One region of the Bradyrhizobium sp. Leo78 genome, then DNA from elsewhere that is predicted to be linked to it. Evidence: predicted binding sites of a transcription regulator. Region 1 holds the regulator's gene; each other region holds the start of a gene.
The links. Region 1 encodes HrcA, which represses chaperone genes, less so after heat shock. Its sites were predicted from a motif close to GTTAGCACTCNCNNNNNGNGAGTGCTAAC; they were not measured.

Region 1 (7,741 bases):
CGCTGCAAGGCAAGCTTGTCATTGCGCAGGTTGATGCCCTGCTCCTTCTGGAATTCGTCGGCGAGATAGCTGACGAGCCGCATGTCGAAATCTTCGCCGCCGAGGAAGGTGTCGCCGTTGGTCGACTTCACCTCGAACACGCCGTCGCCGATTTCCAGGATCGAGATATCGAAGGTGCCGCCGCCGAGGTCGTACACCGCGATCGTGCCGGACTTGGTCTTGTCGAGACCGTAAGCAAGCGCGGCCGCGGTCGGCTCGTTGATGATGCGCAGCACTTCAAGGCCCGCAATCTTGCCGGCGTCCTTGGTGGCCTGGCGTTGCGCGTCGTTGAAGTAGGCGGGAACCGTGATGACGGCCTGATCGACCTTCTGGCCGAGATGCGCTTCCGCGGTCTCCTTCATCTTCTGCAGGATGAAGGCGGAGACCTGGGAGGGCGAATAGGTCTTGCCGTCGGCCTCGACCCAGGCATCGCCGTTCGATGCCTTGACGATCTTGTAGGGGACAAGCTTCTTGTCCTTCTCGACCATCGGGTCGTCATAGCGGCGGCCGATGAGGCGCTTCACCGCAAAGAATGTCCGTTCAGGGTTGGTCACCGCCTGGCGCTTGGCCGGCTGACCGACGAGGCGCTCGCCATCATCGGTGAGGGCGACGATCGACGGCGTCGTCCGCATGCCCTCGGAATTCTCGATGACCTTCGCGTTCTTGCCATCCATTACGGCAACGCACGAATTCGTGGTGCCGAGGTCGATCCCTATGACCTTTCCCATGATTCTGATTTCCTTCTTTCTAAGGCAGGTTGGCTGGGCCCTGACGGCGCACCGAACCGAACCCCCACACGTTCAAATGCTCGCGATATTGCGACGATGAGCCTCATATAGGAGGGGGGGTAAGGCCTGCAAGGACTGGACGCAACCTTGAGGTCTGAAAAGACTGACGTTTGAAAGATTGTGTCAGTCCGGCCCGGGACCTGTCTGGTCCTGTTTTGGTCCCAGGCTTGGTCTTGGGGCCCACATTAACGAATGCGCAAGAAAGCTGCGACATTGCACCCTGTGCCATCAGGCTGCATGGAGCCGCCCGCCCCTGTCGTCGGGCCATCAAAACCGCTAAAAGCGGGCCAACTGAACGAGGCCCGACAGCTTGCGGCCCGCACCGGCCGCCCATTGAACGGCTTCAATGCCAAACCCGGTAGATCCTTGACATGAACCCCATTCGCCTCCTCGCCGCGGTCACCCTGTTCGTTGCCGCCGCATTTCCCGCCTTTGCCGCGGACGTGGTCTTTCCGCCGGGCGCCCGGGTCGGGATGAAGCCGCTGGTGGGGCTCAATCGCGCGAAAACCTTCACCGGCTTCGAGACCGAGGACCAGGGCGTCAAGGTGCTGGTCACCGACCTGCCGGCGGAGGCCTATGGCGAGGTCGCCAACGCCTTCAAGGCGAACCCGGGCGGCACCGGCGGGATCAAGCCGGAGAGCATCGAGACCGCTGCCGGCCTTGCCTATTACACGGTCGAGAATGCCAAGGATGGCGCCGGCGCTGTGCGGCGCTATTCGATGATCCTGCCCGGGCCGACCTTCTCCGGCTACGTCGCCATGCAGGTCCCGGAGAATGCCGCCAGGATCTATACCGATGACGCCGTCCGCCAGATGTTTTCGACAGCCGCGATCCGGGATCAGGTTCCGGTCGACGAGCAGCTCGGGCTGATGCCGTTCAAGATGACCGAACTGGCGAACTTCAAGAACGTCCGCACGCTGGCACCCGGCGCCGCGCTGATCGTCGCCGATGGCGACGAGAAGAGCGGGTTCGAGGTGGCGCCCTTCATGATCATCGGCATCATCGGCTCGACCGCCGCCTCTCCCGATGATCGCGGCCGTTTTGCCCAGCAGATCGCGACCACGATTCCCGGCGTGCGCGACGGACGGATCACGATGTCGGAGCCGATCCGCATCGATGGCCAGCCCGGCTATGAGACACGGATCGATGCGGTGAGCGGCAAGGACAATACGCCGGTGACCATCGTGCAATGGCTGCGGTTCGGTGCGCAGACCTCGCTGCGCATCATCGGCTCCTCGCCGCGCGATCAATGGTCGACCGCATTCCCGCGCTTCCGCAGCGTGCGCGACGGAATTCAGCCGCGATAACATCTATCTCTGCCGGCCTTTGTCGAGGCCGGCATTAACAGCATTCCGTCAGCCGATGCGTTGAGCAGATTCAGTTCTGCTGTGCGGCGGAAGCCGGCGCGGTTTTTGCGCCGCCCTTGGAGACACCGACCAGCGCCGGACGCAGCACGCGATCGCCGATCGTATAGCCGGCCTGGACCACCTGCACCACTGTGCCCGAGGGCACGGAGGGGTCGGGAACCTCGTACATCGCCTGCTGAAAGTTCGGATCGAACTTCTCGCCGGTGGGATCGAACTTCTTGACGCCGTTCTTCTCCAGCGTGGCGTGCAGCGAACGCTCGGTCAATTCGACACCCTCGATCAGGGCCTTCAGCCCGGGGTCGGCGGCCGCCTTGGCCTCCGCCGGGACGGCGTCGAGGGCACGCTGCAGATTGTCGGCGATGTCGAGGATGTCGCGGGCAAAGCCGGTGATGCCATAAGCGCGCGCATCCGCGATCTCGCGGCTGGTGCGCTTGCGCAGGTTTTCCATCTCGGCCAGCGTGCGCAACGTCCGATCGCGCGCTTCATTGAGCTCCTTGGTCAAGGCTTCCGCCGATCCCTGTTCGGGATCGTCGGGCATGACGTAGGGCTTCGAGACCACGGGCTCGCCTGTCTGCGCCGGGTTCTCGGCGTTGTCGTTTGGCCGGTTCGGATCGGTCATGGCTTGCCTTTTCGAAAAATCACGTCTGATCAACAGTTAAGGATTGGCTGGCCCGGATATCGTGCTTTGGGCCATGAAAATCAAGCGCAACCGGCCCCGTTTCGGGGTTAGAGCGTTTTCGAGCGAAGCATGCCCTCGGACCTGATCCGAGGGTGGACACCGCTTCGCGTGAAGAAAGCGCGTCAAAACAAGAATCTAGAGTTCCGGTTCTGATTCCATCAGAACCGGAAATGCTCTAGCCGCCGAGGATCCTGCTGACGAGGCGCGCGGCATAGTCCACGGTCGGGATCACCCGCGCATAATTCAGCCGGGTTGGCCCGATCACGCCGAGCACGCCCACGATACGGCCGGCGCCGTCGCTATAGGGCGCAACGATGGTCGAGGACCCCGACAGCGAGAACAATTTGTTCTCCGACCCGATGAAGATCCGCACGCCATCGGCGCTTTCCGCACGCCCCAGAAGGTCGATCACGCCGCGCTTGGTCTCGAGATCATCGAACAGCGACTTGATGCGCTCGAGATCCTCGAGCGCATGCAAATCCTCCAAGAGATTGGCGTGCCCGCGCACGATGAGCTGCCGGTCTTCATTGTCGCCGCCCGACCAGCTCGCAAGCCCTGCAGAGATCACCTTCTGCGTCAATTGATCGAGCTCGGCGCGACTTTGTCCCAGCGCGGTCTCGAGTTCGAGCCGCGCTTCGGCGAGCGTACGGCCGAGGATGCGTGCATTGAGGAAGTTGGTGGCCTCGATCAGTGCCGAGGATGGAACACCCGGCGGCAAGCTCAGCACCCGGTTCTCGACCTGCCCGTCTTCGCCGACCAGCACCACCAGCGCACGTTCCGGCTCCAGCCGCACGAACTCGATATGCTTCAGCCGCGCATTGGATTTGGGCGTCAGCACCACGGCGGCGGCGCGGGTGAGGCCGGATAGCCGGATCAAGGCCTCATCGAGCGCTGCCTCGACCGACTGCGCGCGGCCGACAGTAGCCAATTGGCTCTGGATCGATTGCCGTTCCGCCTCCGTGAGATGGCCGACCTGCATCAGCGCATCGACGAAAAAGCGCAGGCCCAATTCGGTCGGCAGTCGGCCGGCGGAGGTATGCGGCGCGTAGATCAGTCCGAGTTGTTCGAGATCGGACATCACATTGCGCACCGAGGCCGGCGACAGCGGCAGCGCGATCAGACGCGAGATGTTACGCGAGCCGACCGGCTCGCCGGTCGCCAGATAACTTTCGACGATTTGACGAAAAATGTCGCGCGAACGCTCGTTGAGCTGGGCAAGCCCGGCGTGCGGCGCGATCAAACCAACCGGTTCGTGTTGAGCCACAATAACTCCCTCACAACTGCCTCTAATTTGACCATCCACACGCCCGGTGACAAGCGTGCATTACCCGCCCGGAAGCCGGCCAAAAAGCTTGCCGCTGCGGCTGCCCGCTCCTACAAGCACCGCCAGCCATATCGCTCGAATTCCCGGAGGATTCCCATGCGGCCAAGCCGCCGTGCACCCGACGAACTGCGCCCCGTCTCATTGGAACGCGGCGTGGTCAAATATGCCGAGGGTTCCTGCATGGTGAAATTCGGCGACACCCATGTGCTGGTCACTGCGACCCTGGAAGACCGCCTGCCGCCATGGCTGAAGGGCCAGGGCCGCGGCTGGGTCACCGCCGAATACGGCATGCTGCCCCGCGCCACGCTGGAACGTACCCGGCGCGAGGCCTCCGCCGGCAAGCAGGGCGGGCGTACCATCGAGATTCAGCGCCTGATCGGCCGTTCGCTCCGTGCCACCATCGATCTGGAAGCGCTGGGCGAGCGCCAGATCACGGTCGATTGCGACGTGCTGCAGGCCGATGGCGGCACGCGCACCGCCTCGATCACCGGCGCCTGGGTCGCGCTTGCCGACTGCATCAACTGGATGAAGACCCGCAACATGCTGAAAACCAACGTGTTGCGCGACAACGTCGCGGCCATCTCCTGCGGCATCTATAATGGCACGCCGGTGCTCGACCTCGACTATGCCGAGGATTCTGAAGCCGAGACCGACGCCAACTTCGTCATGACCGGCGACGGCCGCATCATCGAGGTACAGGGCACCGCGGAAAAGACGCCGTTCTCGCAGGACGAGTTCCTGGCGCTGATGGCGCTGGCGCGCAAGGGCGTGGCGCGGCTGGTCGACTTGCAGAAAATGGCAGTGGCGTAGTCAATAGGCCATGCACCGCCGAATCACTGGAAAGCTCGTGATCGCGACCCACAATCCCGGCAAGCTTGCCGAGATGCGCGAATTGCTGGCGCCGCATGGCGTGGAGGCGATCTCGGCAGGCGATCTCGGTCTTGGCGAGCCTGAGGAGACCGGCGACAGTTTTCGCGCCAATGCCGCGATCAAGGCGATTGCGGCAGCCAAGGCCGCCGATCTCCCGGCATTTGCCGATGATTCCGGGCTGGTGGTCGACGCGCTGGACGGCGCCCCCGGCATCTATTCGGCGCGCTGGGCCGGCGAAAACAAGGATTTCACCGCCGCGATGACGCAGATCGAGCGCCTCTTGCAGGAACGTAGCGCCACGGCGCCCGACCGCCGGAGCGCTCATTTCGTTTCCGCGCTCTGCGTCGCCTGGCCGGATGGGCACCTCGAAGAGGTCGAAGCGCGTGCCGATGGAACTTTGGTGTGGCCGCCGCGCGGCACCGCGGGTTTCGGCTATGATCCCATGTTCCTGCCGGATGGCCATACCCGCACCTTCGGCGAGATGACGAGCGTCGAGAAGCACGGGCTGCCGCCGCTCGGACTCGGCCTGTCGCACCGGGCCCGTGCCTTCGTCAAATTGGCGGAGATATGCCTTGACTGACCGGGACCAGGCAGCCTTCGGCGTCTACGTGCACTGGCCGTTCTGCCTGTCGAAATGCCCGTATTGTGATTTCAACAGCCACGTCAGGCATACGCAGATCGATGAGGCGCGCTTTGCCCGTGCCTTTGCGCGCGAGATCGAGACCACCGCGGCGCGCGTCCCCGGCCGCGAAGTGTCCTCGATCTTCCTCGGCGGCGGTACGCCGTCATTGATGCAGCCGCAGACGGTCGGCGCGATCCTGGATGCGATCGGCAAGTATTGGCGCGTCGCTCCCGATGTCGAAGTGACACTGGAAGCCAATCCGACGAGCGTCGAAGCCACACGGTTTCGCGGCTATCGCGCCGCCGGCGTCAACCGCGTATCGCTCGGCGTGCAGGCGCTCGATGATGCCTCGCTGAAGGCGCTGGGGCGATTACACACTGCGCGCGAAGCGCTCGATGCGGTCGCCGTCGCCCGTCAATCTTTCGATCGCTATTCCTTCGACCTGATCTACGCCCGGCCCGATCAAACTCCCGCGATGTGGGCCGACGAACTGAAGCATGCGATCGCGGAAGCCGCCGAGCATCTGTCGCTCTATCAACTCACGATCGAGGAAGGCACGCCGTTCTTTGGCCTGCATGCCGCCGGCAAATTGCAGACGCCGGACGAGGCGGTCGCGCGCGCGCTTTACGACGTGACGCAAGAGGTCTGTACGCAAGCAGGCCTGCCGGCCTACGAGATCTCCAATCACGCCCGCCCCGGCGCGGAGTGCCGGCACAATCTCGTCTATTGGCGTGGCGACGAATATGCCGGCATCGGCCCGGGCGCACATGGCCGCCTCGACATCAACGGCCGCCGTCACGCCACCGCGACCGAGAAGCGGCCGGAAGCCTGGGTGATGCGTGTCGAAACCAATGGCAGCGGCGTCATCACGGACGAGGTGCTCAACAGCGAGGAGCGCGCCGACGAATTCCTGCTGATGGGGCTTCGTCTCGCCGAAGGCATCGACCCCACGCGCTATGCGTCGCTCTCAGGCCGTGCACTCGACCCGCGCCGCATCGCGGTGCTGCGCGAAGAGGGCGCCATCATCGTCGACACCGACGGACGGCTACGCGTGACCAAGTCAGGTTTCCCGGTGCTGGATGCCGTGGTGGCGGATTTGGCCGCGTAGTCGACGCACAATTCGTAGCCCGGGTGGAGCGAAGCGCAATCCGGGGCCTCTCCATCCGCACGCGACAGAATCCCGGGTTGCGCTGCGCTTCACCGGGCTACGGCCGCTTCATCACGCCCCAAAACTCTTCGGTGAGCCCGCGACCGCCTGGGCGCCGCTGGTCGCAACCTTCATCACCGCAAGGCCGCGTTCGTTGGTGCCGTCAGCGCGGAAGCGGAACAGGCCGTCGATACCGGCGAAGCCGGAAGGATTGGTCAGCGTTTCCTGCTGGAAGCGCTGAGCACCTTGCGTCCGCGCCAGCGCGGCCACCAGCGCAACGCCATCATAGGCGAGCGTTGCGGTGCGCACGGGCTCGGAGCCGTATTTGCTGCGGTAACGTCCCGCGAAGGCGCGGAAGCCGGACGGATCCGGCGCGGCAAACAAACCGCCCTGCAGCGCCTGGTTCGCGAACACCCGCGGATTGTCCCACAGGCCGGTGCCCAGAAGCTGGATGTTGCGCAGATTGGCGCCGGCTGCGGTCAGCGCGTCTGCCGTCGCTACCACCGAATCACCGTCATCGGCGAGCAACAGCGCATCGGCCTGGGCGAGCGACTGCGCCACCGTGCGTGCCGGCGTGGCGCGATCGGCGCCGTATTTTTCGAACGCGACGACGCGGCCCTTGCGGCCGGCCACCTGCTTGAACGCGGCTTCGACCACATTGCCATAGGCATTGTCGGGAACCAGCGCGGCGAAAGAGCGCTTTCCAATGCTCGCGGAATATTCGACGATCCGGTTGATGTCAGACTCCGGCAGGAAGCTCAGGAGATAGACGCCGCGTCCCGCCACGCTCGAATCCGTCGAGAACGCGATTACTGAGATACCGCGCCCGCGCGCCACCTGGGCGACGGCCGGCACCGACTGCGCGAACAGCGGGCCCAAAATGATCTCCGCGCCCTCGCCGATCG
Region 2 (7,741 bases), on a different contig from region 1:
CAGTGCTTCCGTGGTGATCAGCAGAGCCGCGACGGAGGCCGCGTCCTGTAAGGCGGTGCGAACGACCTTGGCGGGATCGATCACGCCGGCCTTCACCATGTCCTGGTACTCGCCAGTGGCCGCGTTGAATCCCCAATTGTAGTCGGAGTTCTCGAGCAGCTTGCCGACGACGAGCGAGCCGTCCTCGCCGGCGTTCTGGACGATCTGCCGCGCCGGCACCTGGATGGCGCGGCGCACGATATCGACGCCGGCCTTCTGGTCGGCATTGGCGGTCTTTAAGCCATCGAGCGCTTTCAGCGCACGCAGCAGCGCCACGCCGCCGCCCGGCAGAATGCCTTCCTCGACCGCAGCGCGAGTCGCATGCATGGCATCGTCGACCCGGTCCTTCTTCTCCTTGACCTCGACTTCGGTCGCACCACCAACACGGATTACGGCGACGCCGCCGGCGAGCTTGGCCAGCCGCTCCTGCAGCTTCTCGCGATCGTAATCGGAGGTGGTCTCCTCGATCTGCGACTTGATCTGGGTGACACGAGCTTCGATGTCCTTCTTGGGCCCGGCGCCGTCGACCACGGTCGTATTCTCCTTGTCGATCACGACCTTCTTGGCGCGCCCGAGCATCTTCAGCGTGACATTCTCGAGCTTGATGCCGAGATCTTCCGAAATCACGGTGCCGCCGGTGAGGATTGCAATATCCTCCAGCATGGCCTTGCGGCGATCGCCGAAGCCTGGCGCCTTCACCGCCGCGACCTTGAGGCCGCCGCGCAGTCGATTGACCACGAGCGCGGCAAGCGCTTCGCCCTCGACATCCTCGGCCACGATCAGCAGCGGCTTGCCAGACTGCACCACCGCTTCGAGCAGCGGCAGCATGGTCTGTAGACCGGACAGCTTCTTCTCATGGATCAGAATGTAGGGATCCTCGAGTTCGACCCGCATCTTTTCGGTGTTGGTGACGAAGTAGGGCGAGACAAAGCCGCGGTCGAACTGCATGCCCTCGACCACCTCCAGCTCGGTGTGGAGGCTCTTGGCTTCCTCGACGGTGATGACGCCCTCATTGCCGACCTTCTGCATCGCATCGGCAAGGAAGCGGCCGATCTCCGTATCGCCATTGGCCGAAATGGTGCCGATCTGGGCAATCTCCTCGTTGGAGGTGACCTTCTTGGCGTGGGACTTGAGGTCATTGACAATGGCGTCGACCGCAAGATCGATGCCGCGCTTGAGGTCCATCGGGTTCATGCCAGCGGCAACGGATTTCGCGCCTTCCTTGACGATGGCCTGGGCCAGCACGGTCGCAGTCGTGGTGCCGTCGCCGGCGAGGTCGTTGGTCTTGGAGGCGACTTCGCGCACCATCTGTGCGCCCATGTTCTCGAACTTGTCTTCCAGTTCGATTTCCTTGGCGACGGTGACGCCGTCCTTGGTGATGCGCGGTGCGCCGAAGGATTTCTCGATCACGACGTTGCGTCCCTTGGGACCGAGGGTGACCTTCACGGCGTTGGCCAGCGTGTCCACGCCCCGCAGCATCCGCTCGCGGGCTTCCGTGGAGAATTTCACGTCCTTGGCAGCCATTTGCCTGCTCCTTTCTCCTAATGACTGTCAGCTCTTGCAATTTGCTCAGGCGGCCTTCTTGAGCGAGCCGGTCTTGTCGACCACGCCCAGAAGATCGCTCTCCTTCATGATCAGGTAGTCCTCGCCGTCGATCTTCACCTCTGTGCCGGACCACTTGCCGAACAGCACGCGGTCTCCCGGCCTGACGTCGATCGGGGTCAACTGGCCCTGCTCATTCCTCGCGCCAGGCCCCGCGGCGACGATCTCGCCCTCCTGCGGCTTTTCCTTCGCGGTGTCGGGAATGATGATGCCGCCAGCGGTCTTCTCTTCGGCATCGATGCGGCGCACGAGCACGCGGTCGTGCAATGGACGGAAATGCATGCACATCCTCCTTGTCAGGTCAGCGATGTCATAAAGCCGGGTCCGGGACCGGCCCCGGGCGGAAAACGACCTAGGAAGCGGAAAAAAGTCCGTCAAGGGTCCCTAAATAAATTTTTGTCACTCCGGGCGGCCGAGTGCCAGGCCGCCTCTTGAACGGCCATTTTCACTCAACCAGCTAACCGACGCGGCGGCCGCTAGAGGCCGAAAGACAGATTCTGGGGGAGATTTCATGCGAGTTTTGCGTTTGCTCGGATGGCTGGGCGTCATCTCCGGGTTGTGGTGGGCGCTGTCGGCAGCGCCGGCCACCGCCCAGATTCCGGACCTCAATACAGGCCGCGTGCCGACGCTTGCGCCGCTCGTGCGGGAAGTGACGCCGGCGGTCGTCAACATTTCGGTACAGGGGCGGGTGCGCGAGGACAATCCGCTTTACCAGGATCCGCTGTTCCGCGAGTTCTTCAACGTCCCGAAGCAACTGGAGAAGGAAGTCAGCGCGACCGGTTCGCGCGTGATCGTCGACGCCCAGCGCGGTTATGTGCTGACGGCGAACCATGTCGTCGCCAATGCCACCGCAGTGCAGATCAGGACCAAGGACGGCCGCAAGTTCGCCGGTCGGGTTGTGGGCCGCGATCCGCCCACCGATATCGCACTGCTGCAGATCAGGGAGCCTGCCGGGCTCAAGGCTATTGCACTCGGCGACAGCGACGCGCTTCAGGTCGGTGACTTCGTGATCGCGGTCGGCAATCCGTTCGGCCTCGGCCAGACCGTCACCTCGGGCCTCGTCAGCGCGCTCGGGCGCACCGGGCTCGGCAAGCACGGCTATGAGGATTTCATCCAGACCGATGCGGCAATCAATCCCGGCAATTCTGGAGGCGGGCTGATCAACTTGCGAGGTCAGCTGGTCGGCATCAATACGGCGATTATCTCGCCGGGCGGCGGCAATGTTGGCATTGGCTTTGCGGTGCCGATCAACATGGCGCGCGAGGTAATGAACCAGCTTGCGGCGACCGGACGAGTCGAGCGCGGGCGCATCGGCATTGCGCTGGAGGACATGGAAGCGCCGGCCACGGGCGCGACGCAGGGCGCCCGCATCAAGGAAGTCAGTCCCGGCTCTCCGGCGGAGCGCGCGGGGCTGCGCCGCGGCGACGTCGTCCTCAAGGCCAACGACATTCCCGTCCGCAGCGCGACGCAGATGCGCAACCTGATCGGGCTGACGCCGGTCGGCCGGCAGGTGCGGCTGACGATCGAGCGCGACCGCATGACCGAAAGTGCCACGGTGGAGGTTGTTCCGCTGAGCGCTCAAAGGGCGCGGGTGCGAGGGCCCGGGTGAGCGATGTCCGCTTGTGGCCATAGCTGAAGACTGCATTATGGATTGTTACGTCGGCTCGCCGCGGTAGACCGGACTTCGCTGAACGCGGCTCCATCGCGAGAACGCCGCCGCACTTGACCGCGTCATTCGACAGACCAAGCCAACTATCTCAGCCCCCATCAGGGTTCTCCAGACTTGCCCCCGCCCCGACACTTTCCTCGGGCGACAGCACCACGAATTCATCCCGCTGCCTGATCAGGTGATGGTAGAGTCAGGACATCACTGGCAGTGAGCGATACGGGCGCTGGTGGCTGAGAGACGGTTGCGCTCCCGCCTGCACAGGACGGGAGCGAGCTATGTCAGACCTTCTTCAATCAGAAGTTCGCGCGATGCAGCTTCGTCACTTGGAGGAAGCCGAGGGGCACGTTGCCGAGGCCGAACGACACATTGCTGAGCAAGAGCAACGGATTGTAAACCTCGCCCGCCTCGGCCACGATCTAGCGAAAGCTAAGATACTTCTGGAGAACTTTAATGCATGTCAGGTGCTGCACATCCAGCACCGTGATCGAATTCGCACAGAGCTAGAGCGGTAGGTCACCCGAATCGGCTGCCTCCGAGGTCGCCTTGTGGCCTATAGTTGAAACCCGGATGGAAGATCGCTGCGTCAGCTCACGGGGGGAGGCCGGACACCGCTCAGCGTGGCATTCAATGACCCATCGTGACCGGAAGCTGACATTTGCATTGGCAAGGGCCCTTTGACCGACGTTGAAGCATGTCGGGCTCGGGTCGGGATTTGCAACAACCGAAATCCAGACTAGCAACGATCGATAAAAGCGTTGAACAATAGCCGCTGCGGAACGTTCGAGGGTTTTGCCAGTCCAGGCGGCATGGTCAGTTCGTCATGCGGCCGTTGCGTTTCCGGCGGATTGCTGCCCTTCTTGCTCCAGCCAATCGCAAAACGCCGCTGTCTGTGAGCCACTTTCGGTGCCCGCGGGCAAGTAGGCGAAGTAGCTCCTCGCCGGAAGGCTGACATCGGGAAACGGCGCGATCAGGCGGCCGGCCGCGACGTCGTCGCCGATCAGGGCGGTCGGTCCCATCGCCACGCCCAAACCATCGATCGCCGCCTGAATGGTCAGAAAGAAATGATCGAGTGTCAGCGTCGCCGCCGGGGTGACGCGAGGCTGTCCGGCTTGCACCAGCCAATCGTGCCATAGCCGCGGCATCGACGTGACGTTCAGCAACGTGTGCTGCGCGAGATCGGAAACGTCCTCCAGCGGCAGCTTCGCGACGAGTGCGGGGCTGCAGACCGGCAATCGGCGCTCCGAAAGAAACAGCCGGGACGTAAAGCCGTGAAACGAATCCGGGCCGCCGCGGATGACCACGTCGAACGTGTCGGCAAGCGCGTCGATCGGGTCGTTTGACGTGGTGAGGCGGACCTCGATGTCGGGTCGTTCGTTGCGAAAACGGCTCAGCCGGGGAAGAAGCCAGCGCATGCTGAACGTCGCCAGCGCGTTGACGCGCAGCACGGCGGCCGGCACTTCGCCGCGTGTCGCGTGATGGCGCCGGACAGCGGACGAAATGAGGTCGAGCGCCGGGCCGATCTCCTCGAGCAGCGCTGTGCCGGCGGGTGTGAGCGTGACCCGCCGCGTTGATCGCCAGAACAGCGCGGGCGCTCCTAGCCGATCCTCAAGGAGGCGCACCTGCTGACTGATTGCGCCATGTGTCACGCCCAATTCGGTCGCCGCTTCCTTGAAGCTGCCAAGGCGAGCTGCCGCCTCGAAAGCGCGGACGGCGTTGAGCGGTGGCAAAGTCCTGCGCTGGACGGGAATACTCATTGGATAGAAATCCTAACTCATAGCTCGATTATTACTGATTTGTGACGGTCGCCTCAATAGTCCAGATTGGATTTGTCGCGAAAATCAGCGCATCGGCGGGTCCGAAAGGGATCGCGGTGTAGATTTTCTATCATTGCAAGAGTTCTCCTTCAACCCGGAAGCGGAGAAATCGACATGAACGACGCAGCGATGGCGGCTGCGAGCCGTCCGCGCGAAACCGCATCAAGTTCGTCGGCCCCGGCGAAATCGCGCAGCCTGCTGGCCGCGTGCCTCACCCACGCGCTTCATGACGGCTATACCGACGGTCTCTATGCCTTCCTGCCGGTCTGGCAGGCGCAGTTCGGCCTGTCCTATGCGGCGCTCGCCGTCGTGCGCGCACTGTATTTCGGGACGATGGGAGGCATGCAGATCCCGGCCGACCGCGTTCTTCGCGGCTTGTCGCCGCGCGCGGCGCTAATCCTGTCCACCGTCGCTGCGGCGGGGGGCTTGCTGATCATGGCGCTGCCGTTCGGCTTCGCGGGTCTTTGCGTCGGCCTCGTCGTAGCCGGCATCGGATCGAGCATCCAGCACCCACGTGGTTCGATGCTCGTCACCGACAGTTATGGCGCGGCGGCGCGACGGCCGCTCGGCATCTACAACTTTTCCGGCGATCTCGGAAAAGCCGCGTTGCCGGCGCTCATCGCGGTGCTGCTGCCGATCTTCGCCTGGCAATCGGTGCTGGGCTTGATGGCGATGCTTGGAGCCGTCCTGGTGGTCGCGCTGGTGTCGCTGGCACCGGCGGCCTCCGTGACGAGGAATGTCACGGGAGAGGCGACGTCCGGCCGCGGCCGCCGCGGCTTTGGCATCCTCACGACGATCGGCGCGCTCGATACGGCGACCCGCATGGGATATCTGCTGTTTCTGCCCTTCCTCATCCATGGACAGGGCGGGGGCTTGCCGGCCGTTGGAGTCGCGCTTGCCCTGCTGTTCATCGGTGGCGCCTTCGGCAAGGCGACATTCGGCTGGCTCGGCGAGCGGCTGGGCGTTGTCGGTAGCGTCATGGTGAGCGAGGCCGTAACAGCCCTGCTCATCGTGGCGACGCTGTTCACGCCACTGACGCCAACGCTCATCCTGCTGCCGTTGCTCGGCATCGTGCTGAACGGCACCTCGTCGGTGCTCTATGGCACCGTGCCGGAGCTTTCCGACGGCGATACGGGGCGGGCTTTCGCGGTCTTCTATACGAGCGTCATCGGCGCAGGAGGTCTCGCGCCGATCCTCTACGGCGCGGTTGCCGATCACAGCAGTCGGATGATTGGCGTGCTGGCCTCGGCGGCGACGGCCGCCCTGGTCGTCCCACTCGTGCTGGCCCTGCGGCCCCACCTGCGCAGCTCCGCCGCAGGACCGCGCGAGAAGTTCGTTTGATGCCGATGCCGGACGGGCGGCGGAACGACCAATGCCGCCGCGCCGTGCGTATCGGCCGGTCACAGTCCTGGATCATCATCCCATCACCACATGGAGGTTCGCTCAATGGATACCATCTCGCAGGCGCCGCTTATTCTGATAACGGGTGGAAGTCGTGGCGTCGGCGCGGCAACGGCGCGGCTTGCTGCCGCACAGGGCTACGATGTCGCGATCAGCTTCGTCTCCAACGAAGCTGCCGCCCTTGCAGTGGCGGCTGATGTGGAAGCCGCGGGGCGGCGGGCGTTGCCCGTGCGCGCGGATAGTGCGGATCCGGAGCAGGTGGCGCAGCTCTTCGCGGCGATCGACCGGGAGTTCGGCCGGATCGATGTACTGGTGAACAACGCTGCTGTCCTTGCGCGGCAGTCCCGGCTTGAGGACCTTGGTTTCGAGCGGATGCAGCGGATCTTCGCCGTCAACGCGATTGGTCCCATTCTCTGCGCACAGCAGGCTGCCAGGCGGATGTCCTATCGTTACAACGGGCGGGGCGGCTCCGTGATCAACGTCTCGTCCGCGTCGGCCCGGCTCGGCAGTCCGGGCGAATATGTCGACTACGCCGCATCGAAGGGTGCGCTGGAGACATTCACGACCGGTTTCGCCAAAGAGGTCGCGCGCGACGGAATTCGCGTCAACTGCATTCGCCCCGGACACATCTACACCGAAATGCATGCGAGCGGCGGAGAGCCGGGGCGAGTAGATCGCGTCAAGGACTCGATCCCGATGGGACGAGGCGGGCAGCCTGAAGAGGTGGCGCGCGCGATCCTGTGGCTAGCCGGCGCGGAGGCCTCGTTCGTCACCGGCACGTTCCTCGATGTCACTGGCGGCAAGTGAGCAACAGGATTTGGCGCCGGGATCTTTCCTCGACACACCATCAAGTCGCAAAACCATGCGACTTGGAAGTCGCGCCTTTCGAGACGACTTGCTCGCGCATGCAGCAGACATGAACAATGAATTGCCGCCCTGGGGAAGATCCATGTCAGCTTCTGGCCCATCGCGACATCCTGCGTTGCCCCACGAACTTGGTCGCTATCGGGACAAAGCGGACGTAGAGGGCTTTGTCTTTCAACGGGGATTGACTGACCGTCTCTCCGCCACTTCGAGTTTCGCTCTATCCCTTCCGTCCGACCGATCAGCCCCTCTAGCCGTTGCCTCCAACTAATAATTTGAGATGGTTGCAGGTCCCCGCAACCAAAGTTGGTAGCAAGCCCCAGCGATCTTACCCGATCGCTGGGGATTTCTT
Region 3 (7,741 bases), on a different contig from region 1:
GGCGCTGGTGAGCATTAGCCTTAAAAATTTTAAAACACTCCTCTTCGAAGCGCGCAATAGCAGGCGACAAATCTACTGCGTCCACTGAGATAGTTCCTGTGCTGGTGTTATACGAGAACCGGGATCTCGCCGATTTCAAGATGGCCCAAAATTTCGTATTCTGATCAGCGAATTTAGGATTTAACAGCACTATTCCGGTTGCGTACGCATCGCTTGCGTAAGGCACCAAAAAGGTGAAATCCGCCGGCTCGTTTGAATCCGCCCATGCTGTAAAACTAAAATAGGGGGGAGGTTCGGCTTCAGGGCGCCCAGCAGTCGAGCGGGGATCAGAAACTCTTATAAAGGCCACGTACGTGATTGTGGCGTCGGAACACCTGACGGCAAGATTCCCCGTGTCGGAGTGAAGCGTGATCACCGTGATCACGGAGTCCTTTTTGGTGATAGTCCAATCACCAAAGCGGCCTAAAGTGTCAGAGCCTTCCGGTGCCCACGCTTGTGAATCCAACGGATTTCCAGGATTCACTGTGACGTCGCCTGTAACTTCTCTGCTGGAGCCCGGTTGTTCGGATGTTTCCTTAGGCCACTCCAACAATGATTTCGAAAGCCCGGGCTTGCCTTCGTACCAGCATTTTCGTCCATCGATGAGACGATAGGACCACCATTGCCCGTGCGTATCTGATGGCACCGCGACACTGCATTGTTGTTTCGCCTGCGCGGTTGTCATCCCAATCGATGACAACGCTGCAATGCATGCGGCCAGAACAATGGATGGAAACGGCTTCCCAATTTTGACCGCTGAGACACTACCTCGTTGATGCAACCGACTTAAAGCGTGTTGATCGGTCATCGCGTCTCTCACTAAACCCAATTGCCGCGGACCGCGAAGATAAGAAAATCAAGCCTCTTTTTCGAGACATCCCGATTAATTTTGTCCATATGGAACCTGAGCGCATGGAGAGCCCTCGTGCTCTGCGTTCGCGCGTGAAGGTCGCGCAATGCGCCACGCCGTTCCACTTAATCCGCGAATGCCGGTTCGGCCATGCCTGCTCCGATATTCGAGGCGCTTCTCGTTGGCGCTAGCCATTGGACGGCAAGCGGCGCGCGGTCCTGCAAGGCGAGTGCGTCGGGACTTGCTTGGAGGCCAACAGGGCGACCAACGCCAGGAAGACGTCACGTGCGGTGGTATCTGAGCGCAGTTCTTTGCCTTGCTCCGAAAGCGACCGAATTGCTGCGCAGCAGCGACAATGACGCGAAGGGTCAGGAGCGGCGGTTAAGCCTAGCGCACGTCACGTCCGGTCTACCCGCGGTTGCGGACATTCGAACCAATTCGAGCGACTTCGGCTCGAGGCCCACAAGCCGACTCATGCAATGCAGCAAACAGCCCCCTCACTCGATCACCTCCTCGATATTAAGATTGCTCACCTCCGCTCCCACCATCGCTGAGCGCTGAGTGCATGGCGTAGACCGCAATTGCCGCTATGAGAGCCGTGACAAAGAGCCCAAAAAACCCAATTCCAATCGCAAGTGCGCGCGTCAACGCCTGCCTCGGGACGAGATCGCCGTAACCAATCGTGAGGCCGGTAATGAAAGTGAAATAGATCGCATCCCCGAAAGACCAGCCCTCAACAAAACCAGTCAGCAAGCCCAGGGCAAGCTGAATCGCTAGAATTGCCGACAACACCGGCCACGTCACGTGAACCGCATGGCCGAGCGCCACGAAAAAGCGCCGCTGCAACGTTTTCGGTGCTGGTCGGTTCATGTCGTGGCGACCTCCGTAAACGGCGCGCTGCAGAGGGCCATTCTACTGGTCGCAATTCCTGCTTTGATCGGCTGTCTGTTGCAAGCTGACGTTCTTGCCCTTGACTTGGCAGCGTCTTTTTCTGGTTCAAGATTCTTGCTCTAATTTTTTGCCTCGATCCGCTGCAGAGCTTCAATTTTTGCTCCGCGGCAGGGAAATGCGGCGATGTCTGCGAATGGGATGGACCGGCCGTGCTCCCGCCCAACTAGCGAGCATGCTTGTGGGGCAGTCAGGAGAAGGAGCCACGCCATGCCGCGCAAGTTTGACACCGCAGTCGTTACCATTGGTATCGATCCGGGCAAGAACATACTGCACCTAGTTGGCCTCGATGCCCGAGGAGAAATCGTTCTGCGCGAGAAGGTAGCGCGCGCCAAAATTGTGTCGCGGCTGGCGAATATGCCGCCATGCTTGATCGGGATAGAGGCGGGCATGGGAACGCACTATGTGACCCGCGATCTGCTCGCCCTCGACCACGACGTGAGGCAAGTGCCCCCGGTCTACGCCAAGCCTTTCCGGCAGACCCACAAGAATGATTTTCGAGATGCGCATGCGGTCGCTGAGGCCGTGCAACGCCCCACGACGCGGTGCGTACCGCCGAAAACCGATGAGCAGCTCGATCTGCAGGCGTTGCATCGCGTGCGCTATCGCCTGGTGGGGCAACGAACCGCGATCATCAATCAGATCCGCTGCTTTCTCGTGGAGCACGGCATCACGGTGAGGCAACGGCTCCACTGGTTGCGCCACGCATTGCCGGACATCCTTGCCCAACGCACAGATGTCCTGTCACCGCGGATGGTTCGCATCCTAGAGGATCTGGCTCAAGACTGGCGCCGCCTCGACGATCGCATCGAGGCTGTGACTGATGAGATCGATGTGCTCTCCAAGAACACGGAACCCTGTCGGCACTTGATGACAATACCGGGCATAGGCCCGATCATCTCGAGAGCCATCGTCGCTGCGATCGCTGATGGAGCAGCCTTCACACGCGGCCGGGATTTTGCTGCTTGGCTGGGTTTGGTCCCCAAGCAGATCTCCACAGGTGATCGAACGATTCTCGGACGCATCACCAAACGCGGCAATCGCTACCTTCGCATGCTCTTCCTGCAGGCGGCCCGCGTCGTTCTACTTCGGCCAAGGAATTGGATGCAGCACAGCTTTGGACCTTGGCTTGCCGCCGCGGCTCAACGGTTGCACCATAACGTGCTGGCTACAGCTCTAGCTAACAAGCTGGCCCGCATCGCATGGAGCGTGCTTGTAGAACACCGTGTATACGAGACGCGTCTCAGCACGGCAGCGGTATGATATGAGCGGTATAAGCTTGCTCCGGTTCACCAAAGGGATGACCGCCACCCTTCTCCGCCCCCGTCGCTCGCCGATTAAGGCGAGCGAGCGACGGTGGCTCCGAAGGGATGGCTTCAGTTAATCGTTGAGCCGCTTGGTCGTACCCGCCGAGGTCTGCGAGTTAAATTTGAGGAAGATGGAGGAACGGTCTCGCCGTCGCGTTCGTGATCTGGTGACCCAACTGGCCTTCGAGGGCCTATCCGAGAATGAGATCGGACGCGCGCGGATATCCATGATGGCCAAGAGCGATCTGCTCCACGCGAGGGCCGGATACAGAAGCGCAAGACCAGTCACCGCCGCTCTGCAGATTTAGCTTGCAACGCACGGCCGGTCCATACAGTTGGGTCAAAATGCGAAGAGCTCAGAGTGTGCAAATCTGGCCCGCTCCGCCCCAGTAAGCGGACCTCAATGAGGGGTGTCGCCACTTCGCTGATGGGCCAGAAGCTAACGTCTCCGGCACCCAGCTCTTTTGCCTAGTAAGGAGCGCAAGTGGTTTTCGGTTTCGATGACTATCCGCTCGCCGCAAACAGATCCCACTTCCCGGGCAGTCCTTTGAGTTCGTAAGAACCGCGTTCGGCGAATTTCAACCCGGCTCCGGCGACGAGGTCGGTGACGACGCGCGAAACCAAAACTTCATCGGAGACGCATTGCGACATCACGCGCGCGGCCGCGTGGACGGCGATGCCAGCAATGTCATTGCCTCTAATTTCAATCTCCCCGGTGTGCAGGCCGGCGCGAACGGAGAGTCCGATCTGTTTCGCCGCCGAGCCAAAGGCGAGCGCGCAGCGCACCGCTCGTCCAGGACCGTCGAAGGTTGCTAGAACGCCATCGCCAGTGCTCTTCACCAGATTGCCGCGGTGCTTACCGACCATCTCTCTTGCAATCTGATCGTGATTGTCGAGCAGCCGAAGCCAGCGCGCGTCGCCCATCGCAGTGGCGCTGCGCGTGGAGTCAACGATATCGGTGAATAGCACGGTCGACAGCACGCGCTCAAACTCAACCGCGCCATGATCGCGGCGACCGGTGACGAACTCCTCAATATCTCCGGGCACGGACTCGTTGTTGGCGGTCCAGACCGCGTGGTCGCCAATTGGATATTCAATGTATTTGACGCCCGAGATCGCGGCTGCGAGCTTTCGGCCGAGATCGACCGGCACTTGGAGATCGGCTTTGCTGTGCAACACGAGGGCCGGCACCTGCAACGTCGGCAGGATCGCGGTCACGTCGATCTGGCGGTTGAGTCGTAAGAGTGTTCGCAGTGCACCGGGACTACTCGCCAACCGCTCCCACTTAGCATATTGCGCGATCACGGCTGGATCGACCGCCTCGCTCGGAGCGATAGTTTTGGCCAGTTCGCCAGTACCCCACAGCCTCAGGATCTGCTCGAAACGTGCCTCCCATGCCTCATCCGACAGACGGTCCGCGGATCGGCTGAAACAGCCGGCCAGAATGAGGTGCGACACGCGCTCAGGGTATGTCGCGGCGAATAGCACACTCATGCAACCACCTTCGGAGAAACCGACCAGCGCCGCGTGCTTGGAGCCGATGGTATCCATGACGGCACGGACATCGTCCATGCGCACCTCGAGCGACGGCGCACCGGACATCCGGTCCGACATCCCTTGTCCGCGCTTGTCGAAGGTCACGACCCGGGCGAAGCCCGCGAGCCGCCGCAGAAAAGCGGTGTATCCTGGGAGGTCGTGTTGGAATTCGATATGTGAGATGAAGCCGGGAACCAAAATCAGGTCGATCGGCCCGTCGCCCATCACCTGATAGGCGATGCTAACGTCGCCGCTCCGGGCATATCTCGTCTCGGGCAGTTTGAAGTCAGTCATCGAGCGAAACCTCGGGGCCTACTCCATTGTTGCCGCCTGAATAGCCGAGATCAACCCCGTAGCATCTGCCACTCCGGTTTACGTCTAAAGACCTCAGCCGTAGTCCCGCACATTTCCGCCTTGGGTCACAAGCAGCATTTGACGCCGCTCTGAGCCGCGTCCGGTCTACCCCGGTGAGCTGACGCGGTGATCTTCAATCCGGGTTTCGGCTATGGCTGCAGCTTCTGGAAAAACGCCAGGACATGGCGGCGCCTCAACTGACGGCGTATGACCACTTGGCCCGCTGCATCAACGCCATGTACTTGGAAGACCGACTTCGCAATATCCAGACCGATCATCGAAATTGACTGCATAGGCTGCTCCTTCGAATCGTGGGAGCCTCAAACGACGCCCAGTACTTGGCACTCTCGTGCCGGGGGAGGAGCCGTCCACAGCATCAGATTCGGACTCACAGCTAGCAGAGTTACTTCGCTCGCTTAGTGATCGCCGCCAGCATCCCTTCTCGAGAACCCAGGTTGCAGTCAAAAATCGTGGGGTCGAAACCTCTTGCGCCCCTGTGTCACTGGCATATGTGAGGGCGGTTAGCACTCGCTCATTGCGACTGCCAACGCAAAAATATTCACAAAAGTCAAGGAGGATTGCATGAAGTTTCGTCCGCTTCACGACCGCGTCGTGGTCACGCGCATCGAAGCCGAGGAGAAGTCCGCTGGCGGCATCATCATTCCCGACACCGCCAAGGAAAAGCCTTCCCAGGGCGAAGTTATTGCCGTTGGCCCTGGCGGCCGCGATGAGAACGGCAAGCTGATCCCGATCGACGTGCAGATCGGCGACCGGGTGCTGTTCGGCAAGTGGTCGGGCACTGAGGTCAAGATCGACGGCCAGGAGCTGTTGATCATGAAGGAGAGCGACATCATGGGCGTTCTCACCGACGGGTCGGCCAAGAAGAAGGCCGCCTGATCCATCGCTCGCACCGCTCACCCCTGAGGAGCGCCTGCCGGGCGCCCCGCCAAGGGTGAGACGAGGGTAAGACAAGAACTCAGGGAAACCAACAATGTCAGCCAAAGAAGTCAAATTCGGCGTCGACTCTCGCGACCGCATGCTGCGCGGCGTCGACATCCTCGCCAATGCGGTGAGGGTCACGCTCGGCCCGAAGGGCCGCAACGTCGTCCTCGACAAGTCGTTCGGCGCTCCCCGCATCACCAAGGACGGCGTCGCCGTCGCCAAGGAGATCGAGCTCGAGGACAAGTTCGAGAACATGGGGGCGCAGATGGTGCGCGAGGTCGCCTCCAAGTCCGCTGACGCGGCCGGCGACGGCACCACCACCGCGACCGTGCTCGCAGCCGCGATCGTGCGCGAGGGCGCCAAGGCGGTTGCCGCCGGCATGAACCCGATGGACCTCAAGCGCGGCATCGACCTCGCCGTCGAGGCCGTCGTCGCGGACCTCGAGAAGAACTCCAAGAAGGTCACCTCGAACGACGAGATCGCCCAGGTCGGCACCATTTCGGCCAACGGCGACGCCGAGATCGGCAAGTTCCTCGCCGACGCCATGAAGAAGGTCGGCAATGAGGGTGTCATCACCGTCGAGGAAGCCAAGTCGCTGGAGACCGAGCTCGACGTCGTCGAGGGCATGCAGTTCGACCGCGGCTACATCTCGCCCTACTTCGTCACCAACGCCGACAAGATGCGCGCTGAGATGGAGGACGCTTACATCCTGATATACGAGAAGAAGCTCTCCTCGTTGAACGAGCTGCTGCCGCTGCTGGAAGCCATCGTGCAAACCGGCAAGCCGCTGGTGATCATCGCCGAGGACGTCGAAGGCGAGGCGCTCGCGACCCTGGTCGTGAACCGCCTCCGCGGCGGCCTGAAGGTCGCGGCGGTCAAGGCTCCGGGCTTCGGCGATCGCCGCAAGGCCATGCTGCAGGACATCGCGATCCTGACCGGCGGTCAGGCGATCTCGGAAGACCTCGGCATCAAGCTCGAGAACGTCACGCTCAACATGCTCGGTCGCGCCAAGAAGGTGATGATCGACAAGGAGAACACCACGATCGTCAACGGCGCCGGCAAGAAGGCCGACATCGAGGCGCGCGTCGCGCAGATCAAGGCGCAGATCGAGGAGACCACCTCGGACTACGACCGTGAGAAGCTGCAGGAGCGTCAGGCCAAGCTCGCGGGCGGCGTCGCGGTGATCCGCGTCGGCGGCGCGACCGAGGTCGAGGTGAAGGAGCGCAAGGATCGCGTTGATGACGCGATGCATGCGACCCGCGCCGCTGTCGAGGAAGGCATTCTGCCGGGCGGCGGCGTCGCCCTGCTCCGTGCCTCCGAGCATCTCAAGGGCATCCGCACCAAAAACGACGACCAGAAGACGGGCGTCGAGATCGTGCGCAAAGCACTGTCCGCGCCGGCCCGTCAGATCGCAATCAATGCCGGGGAGGACGGCTCCGTCATCGTCGGAAAGGTGCTGGAGAAGGATCAGTACGGCTACGGCTTCGACGCGCAGACCGGCGAATACGGCAACCTGGTCTCCAAGGGCATCATCGACCCGACCAAGGTCGTGCGCGTGGCGATCCAGAATGCCTCCTCCGTGGCGGCGCTCTTGATCACCACCGAAGCCATGGTCGCCGAGCTGCCGAAGAAGGCCGCTGCCGGCCCCGCGATGCCCCCGGGCGGTGGCATGGGTGGTATGGACTTCTAATCCCGACCATTGAGCGCTCGAAAGAAGAAAGGCCCGGTAGCGATACCGGACCTTTCTGCATTAACTACGTGTCTT
Region 4 (7,741 bases), on a different contig from region 1:
ACGACGTCGAGCTGCAGCCGCCGAAATGAGTCCGGCCACTGCCTGCGCAAGCGGCGAAATGGATTCCGGGCTCGGCGCTGCGCGCCGCCCCGGAATGACGGCGGAGGATGTTTTCGTCTCTCGTCATTCCCGGGCGCGCGAAGCGCGAGCCCGGAATCCATTCATCCGCAAATTCAGGCGGTGATTTCCGGATAAAGATCGCTCCAGTCGGGATTCTTCTCCTCGATGAGCCGAATCTTCCAGTCCGTTCGCCACTTCTTCAGTTCTTTCTCCCGCGCGATGGCTGTCGTCGGGTCATCGTAGATTTCGAACCAGACCAGTCTGTCCACCGTGTATCGCTTGATGAAACCGGCTACCGCCTTGGTCTTGTGCTCATAGATGCGGCGAATGATGTCGTTGGTCACGCCGAGATACAGCGTGCCGTATTTCTTGCTGGCGAGCAGGTAGACGTAATAGGCCATGAGCGAGCCGTGAAATGGATTTTGGGCTCGCGCTTCGCGCGCCCCGGAATGACGGCTGAGCGTATTGCCGGCCCGTGCGCAAAATCAAGACGACTGAAACAAAAACCCCGGCATTGCTGCCGGGGTTTTGCGTTTCGTGGATCGCTCTGAAGCGAGGACTGCTTAGAAGTCCATGCCGCCCATGCCGCCGCCCGGAGGCATTGCGGGGCCGGCGCCGCCCTTCTTGGGCAGCTCGGCGACCATCGCCTCGGTGGTGATCAAGAGTGCCGCCACGGAGGCTGCGTTCTGGATCGCGGCGCGCACGACCTTGGTCGGGTCGATGATGCCCTTCTTGACCAGATCGGCATATTCGCCGGTCTGCGAGTCGAAGCCGTAAGCGTAGGTCTTGTTCTCGAGGATCTTGCCGACGATGACCGAGCCGTCTTCACCAGCGTTGATCGCGATCTGGCGGGCCGGCGCCGACAGCGCCTTGCGCACGATCTCGACGCCGGTCTTCTGGTCGTCGTTCTTGGTGCGGATGCCCTTGAGCTGCTCGGAAGCACGGAGCAGGGCGACGCCGCCGCCCGGAACGATGCCTTCTTCCACAGCCGCGCGGGTCGCGTGCATCGCGTCATCAACGCGATCCTTGCGCTCCTTCACCTCGATCTCGGTCGCGCCGCCGACGCGGATCACCGCGACGCCGCCCGCGAGCTTGGCCAGACGCTCCTGCAGCTTCTCACGGTCGTAGTCCGAGGTGGTCTCCTCGATCTGCGCCTTGATCTGCGCCACGCGCGCCTCGATGTCGGCCTTCTTGCCGGCGCCGTTGACGATCGTGGTGTTCTCCTTGTCGATCATCACCTTCTTGGCGCGACCGAGCATCTGCAGCGTGACGTTCTCCAGCTTGATGCCGAGGTCTTCCGAGATCGCCTGGCCGCCGGTCAGGATCGCGATATCCTGCAGCATGGCCTTGCGGCGATCGCCGAAGCCCGGAGCCTTGACGGCTGCGACCTTCAGGCCGCCACGGAGGCGGTTGACGACCAGGGTGGCGAGGGCTTCGCCTTCGACGTCTTCAGCGACGATGACCAGCGGCTTGCCGGTCTGCACCACGGCCTCGAGCAGCGGCAGCAGCTCGTTCAGCGAGGAGAGCTTCTTCTCGTTGATGAGGATGTAGGCGTCGTCCATCTCAACGCGCATCTTGTCGGCGTTGGTGACGAAGTAGGGCGAGATGTAGCCACGGTCGAACTGCATGCCCTCGACGACGTCGAGCTCGGTCTCCAGCGACTTGGCTTCCTCGACCGTGATCACGCCCTCATTGCCGACCTTCTTCATGGCGTCGGAGAGGAACTTGCCGATCTCGGCGTCGCCGTTGGCGGAGATGGTGCCGACCTGGGCGATCTCGTCGTTGGAGGTGACCTTCTTGGAGTTCTTCTGCAGGTCCGCAACCACAGCCTCGACCGCGAGGTCGATGCCGCGCTTCAGGTCCATCGGGTTCATGCCGGCGGCGACTGACTTGGCGCCTTCCTTCACGATCGCCTGGGCCAGCACGGTGGCGGTGGTGGTGCCGTCGCCGGCCGCGTCAGCGGACTTGGAGGCGACTTCGCGCACCATCTGGGCGCCCATGTTCTCGAACTTGTCGTCGAGCTCGATCTCCTTGGCGACGGTGACGCCGTCCTTGGTGATGCGGGGAGCGCCGAACGACTTGTCGAGCACGACGTTGCGGCCCTTCGGACCGAGGGTGACCTTCACCGCATTGGCGAGGATGTCGACGCCGCGCAGCATCTTGTCGCGCGCCTCGACGGAGAATTTGACTTCTTTAGCTGCCATGTGAGTTTTTCCTTGAGGGATTTATCCTGGGAGGGAGGGCCTTAGGCCGCCTTCTTCTTGGAAGCGGGGACGTCGAGGACGCCCATGATGTCGCTTTCCTTCATGATCAACAGCTCCTGGCCGTCGATCTTGACTTCGGTGCCGGACCACTTGCCGAACAGGACGCGATCGCCAACCTTGAGGTCGATCGGGATCAGCTTGCCGGACTCGTCGCGGCCACCCGGGCCGACGGCGACGACTTCGCCCTGGGAGGGCTTTTCCTTGGCAGTGTCTGGAATGATGATGCCGCCAGCGGTCTTCTCTTCGGCGTCGATGCGCTTGACCACGACGCGGTCGTGAAGCGGACGGAAACTCATGCAGTCCTCCTAAGCTATTCTGGATGCTGTAGAATTCTGGAGCGTTAGCAGTCTGTCTTGGCGAGTGCCAAGCCAGCCGCGATGGAGATAGGCCAGACTTTGTGTGGGAGCAAGGGTTTGTAGCAGAAAAATTGGCACTCGAAATCGCCGCCTGCCAGTATCGTTTATCATCATTAACCTGGCCGGCGGGCGAGCGGGAGGTCTGCATTAGCAGATGCGCTAAGTTGCTGCTAATGCACGATTTTTCAACAGCCACCTAAACATTTGGGCTTGTGATGAGTTGGCCCTATGCGTCACAATTCCCTCATGTGAGCGCATCTCCGCGGGGGTGGCTCGGCTAGCAGGCCATCCCGTGAATGCGCTCCTTCGAAAAAATGGAGGTTGGCATATGGTCTCGCGGGTTGGTGGGGTTGCTTCCGACGATTTCCGGAAGCAGATGCTGGGTTATGGGCTGACGACGGCACAGATCCTCTACCGAATGCCGGACCATCCTTCACTGCTGCAGACCTACGTCTGGCAGAATTACGACCTCTTCCCGAAATTCCCTGCGCTGCAGGATTTCCTCGCCTTCTGGCAGGAGCAGCTCGAGGGGCCGCTGCACTCGGTGACCGTTGCGCATTCCAAGCTGATCAAGCCGGCGGAGCTGCGCGCCGTCGACGGCGTCTTCCGCTTGCACTGAGACGCGAAGACCGATTGCTGCCGGGCGGAACGGTGGTAACGTTCCCTGGACGCGTCCGCGTCGCGGACGCCTGCAACAGGGAGGCAGGCCATGGCTAAGAAGGTGACATCAAGACCCGCGGCCAAGACGGCGGTCCGGAAGAAATGGACGGGCCACAAGACCGCCGCCAAATCCACCGCCCGCAAGGCGATCAAGTCCAAGGGCCGCGTATCCAAGGCGGCACATAAGGCGCAGCCGAAGCAACGCATTGCGGTGAGCCATCATCGCGAAGAAGACTTCAAGGCCGACGGGCTGCGCGCTTATGCGCAATATCGCGATCTCGGCTTTGCCGACGCCACGCACGGGCTTGCGCAGGCGCATGTGATCCGGCTGGTCGGGCCGTGCAATCCGGAAGAGGTGTCAAAGCTGCATTATCACGACGTCCAGTTCCAGATGGTCTATGTGCTCAAGGGCTGGGTGAAAACCTACATGGAAGGGCAGGGCGAGACGTTGATGCAGCAAGGCAGCGCCTGGACCCAGCCGCCGAAGATCAGGCACATGATCCTCGATTATTCTGACGACGTCGAACTGCTCGAGATCATCCTGCCGGCTGAGTTCAAGACGGTGGAGTTGACGACGTAATACTCGCTGTCATTCCGGGGCGCGCGTAGCGCGAACCCGGAATCCATTCCTCCGCTTGTGCCCGCGGCCCGATGGATTCCGGGTTCGATGCTTCGCATCGCCCCGGAATGACGGAGCGGCTACGTCAACAGCCCCACGATCGCGCCCATCAGGCAGGTTGTCAGCGTGCCCGATACGATCGACTTCAGCCCGAGCGAATTGATCTCCTCGCGCCGCGTCGGCGCCATCGTGTTGAGGCCGCCGATCATGATGCCGAGGCTGGCGAAATTGGCGAAGCCGCACATCGCATAGAGCATGATCAGGCGCGAGCGCGCATCCAGCGCGTCGGTGGGAAGCTTCGACAGATCGACATACGCGATCAATTCGTTCAGCACGGTCTTGGTCCCCATCAGGCTGCCCGCAGTGATGGCTTGCGACCACGGCAGGCCCATCAGCCAGCACACCGGGGCCATGATATAGCCGAGCAGACGCTGCAGAGAAATCTTGGCGCCGCCGATGTCCGGCAGGATCCCGAGCATCGCGTTGACGAGATAGACCAGCGCCACCAGCACGAGCAGCATCGCGACGATGTTGAGCAACAGTTCAAGCCCGGCCGCGGTGCCCTTGACGATGGCATCCATCGTCGAGGACGCGTGCATCTCGGGATCGCTGCGATCGTCGAGCGCGCCGCCGGTGCGCCCGCCTGATGTCTCCGGCACCATGATCAGGCTCACCAGGATCGCCGTCGGCGCCCCTAGCACCGAGGCAATGACGAAATGCGCCGCCGCATCGGGGATCAGCGGCGCCAGCAGGGTGGCGTAGAGCACCAGCACGGTGCCGGCGATCCCGGCCATGCCGCCCGTCATCACCAGGAACAGTTCGGCGCGGGTGAGCTGCGCCAGATAGGGCCGGATGAACAGCGGCGCTTCCACCATGCCGAGGAAGATGTTGGCGGCGGTGGAGAGCCCGACCGCGCCGCCGACGCCGAGCGTCCGTTCGAGCAGCCAGGCCATGCCGCGCACGATCGGCGGCAGCACGCGCCAGTAGAACAGCAGCGTGGTCAGCGCGCTCATGACCAGCACGATCGGCAGCGCCTGGAAGGCGAGGATGAAATCAGCGCCCGGCGCCTTGAGGTCGAACGGCAGCGGCGCGCCGCCGACATAGCCGAACACGAAGGAGGTGCCGGCACGCGAGGCGGCGGCGATGACGCCGACGGCCTCGTTGATGGCGCCGAAAGCCGATGCCACCAGCGGCACCTTGATCAGCGCCAGCGCAGTGACCAGCGTCACGATGAGGCCGACGATCGCCTGCCGGATCGACACCGCGCTGCGCTTCTCGCTGAAAGCCCAGGCGATCAGAAGCAGCGCCACCACGCCGAACGCCGATTGCAGTTGTAACATTCACAGATCTCCCGAACGATTATGGCAGCACGATCTGCAAGTGCAATGCCGCTCCGTTCAGGTGCGGTGAACTTCGTCTTGTGGATGTGGTTTCTGTGGACGCTGCTTCCGCCACCTCATTGCGAGGAGCAAAGCGACGAAGCAATCCACTGTATCCGCAGGCGGAGAGATGGATTGCTTCGCGGAGCCTGTCATCGGGCGCGCATTCGCGCGACCCGTTGGCTCGCAACGACGGTGAGTGGGGTGTCTAACCCCGTCCCACAAACGGCATCTTGCTGGCCATCACCGTCATGAACAGCACGTTGGCGTCGAGCGGCAGGTTCGCCATATAGGCCACCGCATCGCCGACGGCCTTCGCGTCCATCCGCGGCTCCGGCATCTTGCGGCCGTCGGGCTGCAGCACGCCGTCGACCATCCGGTCGGTCATTGGTGTCGCGGCATTGCCGATGTCGATCTGGCCGACCGCGATGTCGTACATGCGGCCGTCGAGGTTGGACGCCTTGGTCAGGCCGGTGATCGCATGCTTGGTCGCGGTGTAGGCGGCGGAGAACGGCCGCGGCGCGTGCGCCGAGATCGAGCCGTTGTTGATGATGCGCCCGCCGCGCGGGGTTTGGTCCTTCATGATGCGGAAGGCGTGCTGGGTGCACAGGAACGGGCCGGTGAGGTTGGTGTTCACCACCGCCTGCCACTGCGCCAGCGGCAAATCCTCGAAATTCACCGGCGGCGCGCCCATGCCGGCATTGTTGAAGAGCAGGTCGAGCCGGCCATAGCTGTCTGTCACCTTGGCGAACAGGGCCGCGATCGAGTCGGGATCGGTCATGTCGGCCTGCACACACAGGCTCTTACTGGCATCGCCGCCGAGTTTCTGCGTCTCCTGCAGCATGTCCAGCCGCCGGCCGACGAGCACCACGGTGAAGCCGGCATTGATCAGCGCCAGCGATGCGGCGCGTCCGACGCCGGTGCCGGCGCCTGTGACCACGGCTATTCTCTTTCCTGCTTCGGCCATCGTTTCCTTCCTTATTGTTTCTTGGATTCGGTTTCGGTCTTGTACGGCGGTCTCGGGATGTTCTGATGCGCCGCGCGGAGCGCCGCCGACCAGCGCGAGCGGAGATCGTGGAAATAGGGTTCGCCGGCCTCGATCCGATGATTGAGGTCGGCCTCGCAGGCATCGTTGCGCACCACAAGCACGTCGATCGGCAGGCCGACGCCGAGGTTGGAGCGCATCGTCGAATCCATCGAGATCAATCCGGTCTTCAGCGCCTCATAGAGCTCGACGTCGTAATGCATGGCGCGGTCGAGCACCGGCTTGCCGTATTTGTGCTCGCCGATCTGCAAATACGGCGTATCGGTGGTGCATTCGATGAAGTTGCCAGCGGTGTAGATCATGAACAGCCGCATCCGCGAGCCCTTGATCTGGCCGCCGAACAGGAACGAGACGTCGAAAGAGACGTCTTCCGACCTCAGCGCGTCGCCTTCGGTTGCGTGCACTGCGCGGATGGCGCGGCCGATGCGCTGCGCGGCCTGGAACATGGTCGGCGCGTTCAGGAGCGTCTCGACCTCGCCGGTTTCAGGATCTTCCATACCCTCCGTCAGCGTCGACAGCACCGACTGGCTGATGGCGAGATTGCCGGCGCTCGCGACCGCCATGATCCGCTCGCCGGGCTGGGCGAAGATGTGCAATTTGCGAAAGGTCGAGACATTGTCGAGACCGGCATTGGTGCGGGTGTCGGCGATCATGACGAGGCCGTCGCGCACCAGGATTCCGCAGCAATAGGTCATTTCCGTCCCCGAAGTCCGAACGTCTCGGTGGCAGACTAGTAGCCAATTTCGGGATGTGATCCAACCCCAATTCCCCAGGGAACGGCGTTGCCTCCGCGATGGAGGCTGCGCTCCTCTCCCGCTTGCGGGAGAGGGCCGGGGTGAGGGTGTCTCCACGATGGGACTTTCCGTGGGGAGAGAACCCTCACCCGCCGCGCTTCGCGCGTCGACCTCTCCCGCAAGCGGGAGAGGTGAAGCAAACGGCCGCTAGCCTTCCAGAAAATCGAGCAGCGCCGCGTTGAACAGCACAGGGTCCTGCAGGAACGCGAAGTGGCTGACATTGGGGAGGATGAGCAGGCCGGCGCCCGGAATGGTCGCGGCCATGTATTCGGTGTGCTCGCGCTTGATGCCCTCGTCATACTGGCCGTCCGCGATCAGCACGGGGGCGCGGATCGCGCGTAACTGATCGTCGGTCCAGTTCGGCTGGGTCTCCCACATCTTCTCGATCTGGTGCAGGAACTGGTCGAATTCCCCAGGTGTCGGCGAGAGGCGCTCATACTCGGTCTTTGCGCGTGCGATGAACTGCGCGAAGGTCGGGTCCTTGTCGACGTCAGGCTTCAAGCCTGACGTCTGGGTGTTGGCGCCGAACGCAAACACCCGACTGACCCGATCGGGATGGCGCAT

Region 2: the regulator HrcA is predicted to act here: its motif matches at 2,037-2,065, upstream of groES (co-chaperone GroES).
Region 3: the regulator HrcA is predicted to act here: its motif matches at 5,555-5,583, upstream of groES (co-chaperone GroES).
Region 4: the regulator HrcA is predicted to act here: its motif matches at 2,664-2,692, upstream of groES (co-chaperone GroES).

Annotation. Positions count from the first base shown of each region.
Region 1 covers NZ_JCAMOT010000002.1:312,334-320,074, reverse strand. The annotation lists gene dnaK (molecular chaperone DnaK) at 1-767, opposite strand, end outside; gene AC5ZG1_RS03955 (hypothetical protein) at 1,199-2,134, shown strand; gene grpE (nucleotide exchange factor GrpE) at 2,205-2,813, opposite strand; gene hrcA (heat-inducible transcriptional repressor HrcA) at 3,049-4,137, opposite strand; gene rph (ribonuclease PH) at 4,294-5,007, shown strand; gene rdgB (RdgB/HAM1 family non-canonical purine NTP pyrophosphatase) at 5,018-5,647, shown strand; gene hemW (radical SAM family heme chaperone HemW) at 5,640-6,797, shown strand; gene AC5ZG1_RS03925 (penicillin-binding protein activator) at 6,909-7,741, opposite strand, start outside.
Region 2 covers NZ_JCAMOT010000026.1:69,622-77,362, forward strand. The annotation lists gene groL (chaperonin GroEL) at 1-1,563, opposite strand, end outside; gene groES (co-chaperone GroES) at 1,609-1,923, opposite strand; gene AC5ZG1_RS28295 (trypsin-like peptidase domain-containing protein) at 2,153-3,250, shown strand; gene AC5ZG1_RS28300 (hypothetical protein) at 3,586-3,822, shown strand; gene AC5ZG1_RS28305 (LysR substrate-binding domain-containing protein) at 4,129-5,064, opposite strand; gene AC5ZG1_RS28310 (MFS transporter) at 5,239-6,465, shown strand; gene AC5ZG1_RS28315 (SDR family oxidoreductase) at 6,571-7,332, shown strand.
Region 3 covers NZ_JCAMOT010000069.1:9,322-17,062, reverse strand. The annotation lists gene AC5ZG1_RS41035 (hypothetical protein) at 1-847, opposite strand, end outside; gene AC5ZG1_RS41030 (potassium channel family protein) at 1,409-1,759, opposite strand; gene AC5ZG1_RS41025 (IS110 family RNA-guided transposase) at 2,048-3,100, shown strand; gene AC5ZG1_RS41020 (alpha/beta fold hydrolase) at 3,649-4,905, opposite strand; partial or broken gene AC5ZG1_RS41015 (IS110 family transposase) at 5,193-5,327, opposite strand; gene groES (co-chaperone GroES) at 5,617-5,931, shown strand; gene groL (chaperonin GroEL) at 6,026-7,666, shown strand.
Region 4 covers NZ_JCAMOT010000012.1:73,414-81,154, reverse strand. The annotation lists gene AC5ZG1_RS17685 (substrate-binding periplasmic protein) at 1-29, shown strand, start outside; gene AC5ZG1_RS17680 (GIY-YIG nuclease family protein) at 174-461, opposite strand; gene groL (chaperonin GroEL) at 624-2,264, opposite strand; gene groES (co-chaperone GroES) at 2,306-2,620, opposite strand; gene AC5ZG1_RS17665 (usg protein) at 3,009-3,299, shown strand; gene AC5ZG1_RS17660 (cupin domain-containing protein) at 3,390-3,920, shown strand; gene AC5ZG1_RS17655 (NupC/NupG family nucleoside CNT transporter) at 4,040-5,299, opposite strand; gene AC5ZG1_RS17650 (SDR family oxidoreductase) at 5,547-6,305, opposite strand; gene AC5ZG1_RS17645 (proteasome-type protease) at 6,317-7,078, opposite strand; gene AC5ZG1_RS17640 (alpha/beta fold hydrolase) at 7,325-7,741, opposite strand, start outside.